Regions from separate parts of the Brevibacillus sp. NPDC003359 genome, predicted to be linked through region 3. Evidence: riboswitches for the same ligand, from Rfam matches in the RefSeq annotation. Region 3 holds a riboswitch; each other region holds the start of a gene.
The links. A riboswitch is a leader RNA that binds a small molecule or an ion and turns the genes downstream of it on or off. The one in region 3 is predicted to bind cyclic di-AMP.
Positions count from the first base shown of each region.

Region 1: it holds a riboswitch for cyclic di-AMP, as region 3 does, so the genes downstream of both, ACFYU8_RS21730 (C40 family peptidase) here and ACFYU8_RS22160 (quaternary amine ABC transporter ATP-binding protein) in region 3, are expected to answer to the same signal.
Region 2: it holds a riboswitch for cyclic di-AMP, as region 3 does, so the genes downstream of both, ACFYU8_RS04345 (CAP domain-containing protein) here and ACFYU8_RS22160 (quaternary amine ABC transporter ATP-binding protein) in region 3, are expected to answer to the same signal.

Region 1 covers NZ_JBIAOR010000010.1:148,156-151,428, forward strand. The annotation lists gene ACFYU8_RS21725 (response regulator transcription factor) at 1-505, opposite strand, end outside; gene ACFYU8_RS21730 (C40 family peptidase) at 720-1,241, opposite strand; cyclic di-AMP (ydaO/yuaA leader) riboswitch at 1,246-1,385, opposite strand; gene ACFYU8_RS21735 (LiaF transmembrane domain-containing protein) at 1,705-2,109, shown strand; gene ACFYU8_RS21740 (PspA/IM30 family protein) at 2,174-2,869, shown strand; gene ACFYU8_RS21745 (class I SAM-dependent methyltransferase) at 2,964-3,273, shown strand, end outside.
Region 2 covers NZ_JBIAOR010000001.1:992,452-995,724, forward strand. The annotation lists gene ACFYU8_RS04330 (hypothetical protein) at 1-376, shown strand, start outside; gene ACFYU8_RS04335 (cold-shock protein) at 522-725, opposite strand; gene ACFYU8_RS04340 (rhodanese-like domain-containing protein) at 1,156-1,500, shown strand; cyclic di-AMP (ydaO/yuaA leader) riboswitch at 1,585-1,736, shown strand; gene ACFYU8_RS04345 (CAP domain-containing protein) at 1,744-2,502, shown strand; gene ACFYU8_RS04350 (hypothetical protein) at 2,567-2,722, opposite strand; gene ACFYU8_RS04355 (homoserine dehydrogenase) at 2,823-3,273, opposite strand, start outside.
Region 3 covers NZ_JBIAOR010000011.1:27,466-30,738, reverse strand. The annotation lists gene ACFYU8_RS22165 (ABC transporter permease) at 1-298, opposite strand, end outside; gene ACFYU8_RS22160 (quaternary amine ABC transporter ATP-binding protein) at 282-1,508, opposite strand; cyclic di-AMP (ydaO/yuaA leader) riboswitch at 1,902-2,049, opposite strand; gene ACFYU8_RS22155 (PspC domain-containing protein) at 2,569-2,751, opposite strand; gene ACFYU8_RS22150 (glycoside hydrolase family protein) at 3,153-3,273, shown strand, end outside.

The DNA of each region.
Region 1 (3,273 bases), on a different contig from region 3:
TAGAGAGCTCGATCTTTTGATTGCATACATAAACGGAGTACGTTTCTTTATGAATTTCCAGGTCCTTGAATTTCAAAACGGTAATCGGAGAAGAGGCTGTTTCCTTCTCAGGCTGTTCTTCGGTATGTTTGCGAATGCGCTCATAGCGGCGCAAGTGGGCACGAATACGAGCGAGCAGTTCTTCTGTATCAAAAGGCTTCGTGATGTAGTCATCTGCGCCGATTTCGAAGCCGACTACCTTATCTACCGCTTTTCCTTTTGCACTGAGAAACAATATAGGCAAATCCCACTCACGGCGAATCTGCGAACAGAGCTCGTAGCCACTCATGTTGGGCATCATAATATCCAAAAGGATCAGGTTAGGACGCTCTCCTTGACTGAGCAAAGAGAGTGCATCTTCTCCGCTCTCCGCGGAGGAAACGGTGAAGCCCTCGTTCTCCAAAATGTCTTCTAGCAGTTCAATAATCTCCAGATTGTCATCGACAATTAAAATGTGATCTTTCACCGGAACAACCCCCAGTTACTTCTATTAATAAGGAATACCATTCAAAGAATGGGTCTTGTCTATCATAACATGGTTTGACCAGATCAGGGGAAGAAACCCCGTAAGTTATTAAGATGTTCTAATATGTAAGGGTACCTCTTTAGACCAGGTACTAAATTTCGTCAGAAAAAGCCAGAGACGTTGTGTCCCTGGCTTTTATTATTTTGCCGAACGACTATTTTTGAGCTGGTTTTTCCGGCAACGATGCAGCTTGCACCGCTTTTTCTTTTTTCGGAATTTCTGCTTTCGCTAGAACAGGAACGCCGAGACGCTTGGCGCCTACATAACGCTTGCTCCAGTAGTATGGATCGTTCAACTTGGTGTTGACGACTCCATGACCAGATTCCGAGTGCACGAATGTGCCGTCTCCAATGTAGATACCCACGTGAGAAATGCTGCGACCGTTCGTATTGAAGAACACGAGATCGCCTGGCTGCAAATCTTTTCTGGCTACCTCTGTACCTAATTCGTACTGGGAAGCAGAATTGTGAGGTAGGTCTACACCTAACGCATCAAATACGTAGCGCGTGAAACCGGAGCAGTCAAAGCCCTTTTTGGACGTGCCGGAAGATTTGTAAGGGGTACCGTACAAGTCGCTGACTACTTCACCCAGAGAATTCTCCTCAGCAGCATGTGCAGCGCCTGCCCCCATAGCAAGCAATCCAGCCATAAATAAAGATAAAACCACCTTGCGCAAAAGAAACTGCTCCTTTCGTGAGCCTACGAGGTTAGCTGAAGGGTTCGGTCGAAAGGACGCCCTAGGCTGCTAGGAGTAGCAACCATTCACCCCAAAAACGTGGTTCCCCCGTTTCCGCCAAGCGGAATTAGGCTATTTTTCGATGTTTTTTTACACGCACTCTTACGAAGATTCTACGCCAGTCCTTTTTTTCCTTCTTTTTCATCTGTTCGTTCACATATTCGTCACAAAAATACCGTCAAATGCTGTAACGTTTTCATTCGACAGTGCAAGATTTCTTTCGACGTGAGCTTGTGCTGCCTTGTGGGACAGCTCGTCCGATTAGGGCAGGAAATTGTCTCCGTCCAAGGACGGAGGGAAAAACCAACCGCACGCCCGTTATGGGAAGCCTATACCGAGGGCTACAATAAGGGCATAACGTTCCACAAGCACCACATGCAAAACGAATGGAGGTAAGCGAGAAATGAGCGAACGGTCTGGCAAAGTTCTACTCGGGCTGGTTCTGCTGCTAGTCGGTGGGTTGGTTCTTCTGGATCTGGTGGGGATCGATATCGGTGATTTGCTCGGGTTCATCATTCCCGGCGTGATCATGATATACGGTGCCAAAAAGATCATGGGACAAACCGGTTCACGCTTTTGGGGAATCCTAGTCTTCCTATTCGGGTTCCTGATGTTGATTGGCAAGCTTGACCTACTGTTTCACGCGCTTCTGGCCATTGGGGTGATTTATCTGGGATATCGCTTACTGCGTCCCAGTCCAGAACCCAAACAAGCGCCACCTACTTGGGAGCGTGAATGGGCCCAAAAAGTATTAAAGGAAGATACGCTGGACGCTTGGGAGAGAGATGTAAGAAGACGCCCACAATAACGCCTATGTCGCAAGAGTCTTTTGGATGAACAATATGATGTGATATGATGAGGAGGAAAAAATAATGAGTATCTTTAAACGCTTGCGTGACCTGACAGTAGCTTCGGTGAATGATGCATTGGATTCGATGGAAGATCCGGTAGTGATGCTGAATCAATATATGCGTGACATGGAAGTAGAAATCGGACAAGTTGAAGTAGCGGTTGCCCGTCAGGTTGCACTGGAAAAGAAATTCCGCCAGCAATTGGATGAAGCCAATGCTCTGATCGGAAAACGAGATCGTCAAGTCAAGCTCGCATTGACTGAGGGAGAAGACGAGTTGGCTCGTCGAGCACTCGCTGACAAGAAGCAGTACGAAGGCCGTGCAGCGGAATATGAAACTCTCTACCTGTCGGCATCCGAGGCAGCTACACAAATGCGCGAGAAGCTGGCAGAGCTGAAGGAAGAGTTCTATAAAATGCGTGCGAAAAAGTTCACACTGATGGCACGTGCACAAGTAGCTCGGACACAAAAGCAAGTCAATCAAGCAGTTGTCGGTATTGGCAATCAGTCCGCAGGCCGTGGCTTCGTCCGCATGGAAGAAAAAGTCATGCGCATGGAAGCAGAAGCGCAAATGAGTGGACAATGGCGCCAAACGAACCGCGCTTGGGAGAACGCTTTGTCTGATCTGGAAAAGGATGATCTTGATGCAGAGCTTGCCAGCATCAAAGCATCGATTAATGAAGCAAAAACACCAGTAGCCAAACCAGTACAATCCTGATTCGACAGGAACTGGGGGACTAGGTGTAGAATAGATTGTGTCAATTCGGCAGCCTGTGTACATCAGGCTGCTTTTCCCCTAGGAGGTACGATTCTTGCAAGACTTCTTGGTCTTTTTGCGACGGTTTATCGCTGAGCCTGGACGCGTCGGTAGTATCATCCCCAGCTCTCGTTTTTTATGTGAGCAAATGTTGAAAAGCGTCGATTGGGCTTCGACCGATGTGATCTTGGAGCTGGGACCTGGTACAGGGGCATTTACCCAAACGATCTATCAGCGTCTGCGTCCCGGCACACAGTACGTGCTTGTGGAACGAGATTCCCAATTTCGCTCTATGCTTCAATCACGTTTTCCCGATCTTCCTATCAGGGAGGAAGCGACTAAACTTAGGTCTTACTTGGAGGAGC
Region 2 (3,273 bases), on a different contig from region 3:
ACTTGTAAGAACAACTGGTATTTTGCAAAATAATCTCAATGTTGCGCTTACAGCTCACCTTGACATCGTCAATCTATTCGACCGAGGCGTGGAAGTACGCGTACAAGTATTGAACTGGGGTAATGCTGTTACTCAAACAAATCCAGTCAGTACATTAGTAGACGTTACGCAAGTTCTCCCAGCAAACACTCGCACTGTATTTAATGCGGCGATACCTGCTTCCTTCCATTATGAGGTACGCCTTACTGTAGCCCGCAACAATCAAAACGTTCTTCTCACCACATACGGCCGCACCTCAATTGGCGGCGGACAAGTGGATGGCCTAACAGTGCTAGATAGCCAATTTCAGACGATTGAACTCGAAACTTGCCCGTAGTATGTTAACAAATTGGGAATAAGGAATTATGGTGTGGCGCCATAGTTCCTTATTTTCTTCCTTTATTGAACGGCTAGAAAAACCCTATCATTACCTAACAAAAAGAAACTGCCCTCGAAAGGACAGTTTCTTTTTAGCAGGAGACTTACAGTTTTACTACGTTCTCAGCTTGTGGGCCACGGTTGCCTTGAACGATGTTGAATTGAACTTTTTGACCTTCGTCCAAAGTTTTGAAACCGTCACCTTGGATTGCGCTGAAGTGAACGAATACATCGTCTCCGCCTTCTACTTGAATGAAACCGAAACCTTTTTCTGCGTTAAACCATTTTACTGTTCCGTTCGTTTGCATTAAAAAAAACCTCCAAAAATTCAATTTGAATATGCTAGTCATATTTACCGAAGCAAATAAAGCTCACATATCATGAAGGAATACCAGATCATGTGCTATGATACGCCTTCATGATATGTGAATTTTACCTACTCAGTAAATATACGAATGTCATAGGACGGAACTGCAAAATTAAAAACTAAACCTTTTGAAAACCTAAAACAATGAAAGCCCTTCCTCTCTTCCATCCTTGCGGCTCCGATGACCGCGCCAGTGTGAATCGGGGATTCAAAAATGTTATCCATCAGCATACAAACACCTCGATGAATGATTAGGTATCAATTTTTCAAGTAGCAATCTCATTCTACCATGGTTGTCCAATAAAAGCAACCGTTCACCCTTATACTGGGAAGGCGATACTCTGTTACAATAGCATTGGGAGGGATTTCATTTGCAAAATCAAACTTTGACAACGATTCAATTATCAGAAATGCTTGAAAAGAAAGTGCCTGTACTATTATTGGACGTTCGCGACGTCGAGAAATTTATCACCGGCAGCCTCGTTCACGAAAATGCATCGACCCGAAACGTTCCCTATATTCTAATGAAAGAACAGGACAAGCCATTCGATGAAGAAACCGAAAAACTTGCGCATAATGTGCAGATTGTTACCGTATGTACAACAGGTAACAAAGCTCAAAAAGCTGCCGCTCTTCTTCGTGAGCATGGTTTTCAAGCAAATGCATTGGAAGGCGGCTTAACCGCATGGAAGGAACAATCAAACGAAGCGAAATGAGCCTAATTTATCAGTGATTCTAGCTATTTGCCATATATTACTCCTTTATTTCGATTGGGATTGTCTGATATCGTTGTTCATGCCAAACGAAATAAGCCGAGACTTTCTGAAAAGGAAGTGCGGGGGACTTTTTGTGGATGAGCAATTCCACATGGGGTGAATCGCCGAATTGGCGTAGGGTTGTTTCCTCAACCCGAATCCGACAACTAACCTCGTAGGCAAAAAAAAGGAGAGATTTGTTTTATGAAACGTTTTGGTTCTGTTACAATCGCGATGACTCTTGGCCTGGGCTTGGCTTTGACAGGGTTTGCTTCTTCTGCTTCCGCAGCATCTAACTGCCCATTGAAGAACGGACAATTCCAATTCAATGCAGGTCAAAATATGGGACAATTCCAAAAAGCACCAAATGCACAACAGTTCTATAACTTTTTCCAAAAGCAAGGCTTTGTCCCTGGCCAGCCACAAGCAGTACAGCCGATGCAACCTGTTAAGCAAAGGCAAGCTACATATTTACAACTAGGATCTTTTCAACCAGCACCCGTACAACAAGCACCAGTTCAAGCTGCACCAGCGCAACCTAGCAAAACCGTCACTCAACCTGCCGCTCCAGTAAATCAAGTGGAACAAGGGAAAGCTGTTGATTTTGCTAAACAAGTCGCGGATTTGGTGAACCAAGAACGTGCAAAAGCAGGTCTCAAGCCTGTCCAAATGGATGCAGCACTGTCCAAAGTAGCATTGGCAAAAGCACAAGATATGTCTGCTAACAACTATTTTGACCACAACAGCCCAACGTACGGTTCCCCATTTGACATGATGAAGCAGTATGGCATTCAGTACTCGACTGCAGGTGAGAATATCGCCATGGGTCAACAGAGTCCACAAGAAGTTATGCAACAATGGATGAATAGTGAAGGTCACCGCCAAAACATTATGAACCCTGCGTTCACAAAAATTGGTGTAGGCTTCACAAATGGCTACTGGGTACAAGAATTTATCGGATAAAACGCATTGCATGAAACGAAAAGCCGGTGTCTCTTAATCGAGACCCGGCTTTTTCGTGTAGGCGTTATTCCTGCTGTGCTTCAGATGCCTGCTTTTTGGGGGAACAACAGCAGCTATCCTGCTCATTTACCAAAGCGACATTTTTTTGATGCATTTTTTGCTTGGTTGGGTAAGCAGATACTTGCTGCAGCTCGGCATTGACATCAGACGACTGATTCATCCGTATGGCCCCCTCGCCGTTTTTTGTGGTGCATCACTAGTATGCTCGCGGTTGTAAACGACTCATTCCTAAGGAACACTGGAAGCTCATGCAAATTAGCCTATTTGCTAATGATATGTTCAAGGTCTTTAAGGGCAGCCGCTGCTGCCGCGACAGGATCTGATTTTCCTCCAACAACCATTAAATCCCCCATGACATCTGTTTCTACCCGTATAGCTTTTGTCGTACCTGATACAGATGCAAATGGATGGGTATAATCCATTGCACAAAGCTCAACTGCTACAGAAAGCGTGCCATTCGCTTCCTTTTGGATGATTCCGATCAGCTTGGGAATCTTTGCTTGCTTTTTCCACGTCTCGATTTGTACGGATGGTATTTCGCGGATACTTGCGCGTGTGATATCGGGCAGATTTACTTGCGCGCCAAAAGCGGCGTTTGCAAGGATCGTGAGCTTCGAAGCTGTATCCCAACCATCGATATCATAAGAAGGGTCTGGTTCGGCAATCCCCATCTTCTGAGCAAGCTCGACTGCTTCCGCACAGGTGAGCCCC
Region 3 (3,273 bases):
AAGTAAGGACGAGTCCCAATGTCTCCATCGTTTCATCCCAGTATCCCAAGTTGTGGATGAGGGAAAGCCCGATAACCGTAAAGACCATGGACGCTCTCCCTGAAAAAACCCACGCGGCGGCTCCTAGCAACAAGATGAGAATCAGCGAAGGTATCTCTGCCAAAACCGTGGAACAGTAAGTCACCATCGTAGAAATGACGATAGACACCGGATCAAACAATACCCCTTTGTACTGGCCCAGCACCTCCACGAACCCTTCCACCCATTGGCCAATCGGCAGCTTAGGCACGGTGTCCATCACTCATCACCTCTGCTCTCTGGTGCTCTTGGACATTGACTTTGCCTACCAGTCCGCCTAGCACGGCTCCTTTTACAATGACACCCAACAAACGCTGTTGTTCGCCCACTACCGCAATCGGGACGTGCAGGTCTGCCATCATCGGGAACAAACTGTGCAGGCGTGCGTCAGGTGAAACGGTAGGGAGATCGGTTTTCATGATCGTCAAAAGCGAATCCCCTGTACCGATTGCGAGTGATACGTCATACGCCGTAATCAGGCCGAGAAGTGTGCGCTTTTTGTCCACGACGTACAAGCTGGACACGCCGTTATCCATCATGAGTTGCAGCGCCACTCGCGCCCCTTTGTCAGGCGTGATTGCTTCTGCCCGTTTCATCACATTTTCAGCAACGAGCACCCTGGACAGGTCGGCATCCTCGACGAACTTCCGCACGAACTCATCCGCTGGGTCTGCCATGATTTCTTCCGGGCGGCCGATCTGGATGATCTGCCCGTCTTTCATAAAGGCAATCCGATCGCCCAGTCGCAACGCCTCGTGCAAGTCATGTGTAATGAACAAGATCGTCTTTTTCATCGTCATCTGAAGCTCCAGCAGCTCATCCTGCATATCTTTTCGAATGAGCGGGTCCAGTGCACTGAACGCTTCGTCCATCAAGAGAATGTCTGGATTATTAGCCAACGCCCGCGCCAATCCGACCCGCTGGCGCATACCTCCGCTCAATTGATCCGGGTACGCATTTTCCCACTCGGTTAATCCAACGAGAGCGAGCGCTTCCCGTGCTTTTTCTTGCCGGAGCCCTGGCGGTACTTGTTGAATCTCCAAGCCAAACTCGACGTTTTCCCGTACCGTCCGCTGTGGAAACAAGGCGAAATTTTGGAAAACCATCCCGAGCTTCTTCCTCCGCACCTCACGCAAAGCCGTTGCCTTCATATCCACGATCTCTTCCCCATCGATCTCGATGCTTCCGCTCGTTGGGTCAATCAGTCGATTGCAAAGTCGGATTAAGGTTGATTTGCCACTGCCGGACAGACCCATGATGACGAAGATTTCACCTTCCTCGACTTCAAAGCTAACCTGATTTACACCGATAGACTGGCCGGTTTGCTTGTAAATTTGTTCTTTCGCGCGTCCTTCCGCCAGCAGCTTCAAGGCTAACTCGGGCTGCTTGCCGAATACTTTTGTCAGTTGATGGACTTTCATTTTGGGCATGGTATCCCTCATCTTTCGTTTTTTCGTGAATGAAAAAAGCCCGCGAAGTTTCCACACTCCAGCAAAACCAAGCATGCACGCTTGATTTTTACTCGTGTTGAAAATCCGCAGGCTTACGTAATACCTGGCGTCCGTTTTCAGGACTCCCTGTACTCTGTCTTCCTGATTTCGATTGTCAGCGGTTTATGTCTTACCGACTGCCTCCCCGTGATCCACATCATTTCGTTCACGTCTGTATCGCGTAAGCTGCTTGTCGGTATTTCCATAAAAAATAGGCCGATGCAGGCTTTTTCTCCAGAACAAAGGTCCCAAAGAAAAAGCCTGCATCGGCCTATCACACGCCCGCAAGGAATGTCCTTGTTGCGCATTATATGCCTAGACTTTATCTATCCATGACCTTCCCTGCTTTGGCCGACGAGGTTAGCTGACGGGTAGGATGGCAGAGAAGACTTTTCCTCATCCCTCCTGATCACTCAGGATTAACCCCAAAAAGATTGGTTCCCCCGCTTCCGAGAATCTCGGAACTAGGCCGTATGTGTTTTGTTGCTTATTTGATCGTGATTGTGATTTGATTATACGCTCGCTTCCAGTTATTGTGAACGTTCGTTTAACTTCATTTTAAACCGATTATGGCTTTCTTTATGAGGCGGATTGGATTAGCTGGTGGTTGCTCATTCAATCAAGATATTAGTGCCGTATACTCGCTGTTTTGGTGGGGAGGAAACAGGAGAAAACGCTCAGCTTCTTGGAACACCTGCTGGGAAGCATGTGGTGCCCGGCTCCGTGAAAAAAAGCGAAACCGCGTCCAAAGTGGTCCACTCAAGATGTGTCTCAGAGGTGGACGCTAAAGGCAGTTTCTCTTTTTTTCACTGCGCCTCGGTAGGTGTGTCCAAAGATCTTCGCTTATTTCTCCTGTTTCCTCTACGAGCTATTGAGTTTCTACATGCTTTTTTGAAGACTTCTTGAATGCCTCTTTCAAGTTGTAGAACAACGCCGCTTGGGAAGAAGAACATTACACCGGCTTACAATAAATTTAAAATCATAATGCTAAATATGACCTTTACAATCGTCTATCTTCTTCGAGAATATTCCCTAAAATTATATACACAATATTTAAAACAGGGATCAAAACAATAAAAATAAGTCTCACAATCAATGAAGAGATACCAAAAAAATCTGCAATACCACCACAAACACCTAAAATAGATTTGTCAGTAGAAGATCTTTTCAACTGTCTCCTCATTAATTAATCTCCTAACATTTAATTTGAATATTCATTCATTATTTGGTGTCAGATAAACTAAGTGTAGTATCATAATCATCATTTCCTACATTAAAATAAAGTTTCGCCGTAGCTGATACAGGTGGTAGAGGTAGACTAAATGTATAAGTAAAATCCATTTGACTATAAGCATATTTCGAACTAGTTTCTTTTGCTCTGTGTATAGTCACAGTAGGAGTAGTAAAAGTTCCTCCAATTACGGCAACAGTCGGATTATAAGCTTTTGATATGAAATCATTATCTTTACCTTTTACAATAGTATAGTCATTGTAGTAAGAATAATTGACAGTTCCTGTAGCCCAGTAAGACTCAACTGTGTAACTCCCAGGACAATATCCGAAAAAATATTAGAGTGTACCAGATTGGATACATTTCAGACATTAGACGGCCTTTACCAATATGCGGGTCTAGTGAAAGATGTAAAAATTCAAGTGTTGCTTTACGATACGATTTTGAAATACGCTCGTGAGCATGGAACTCCTG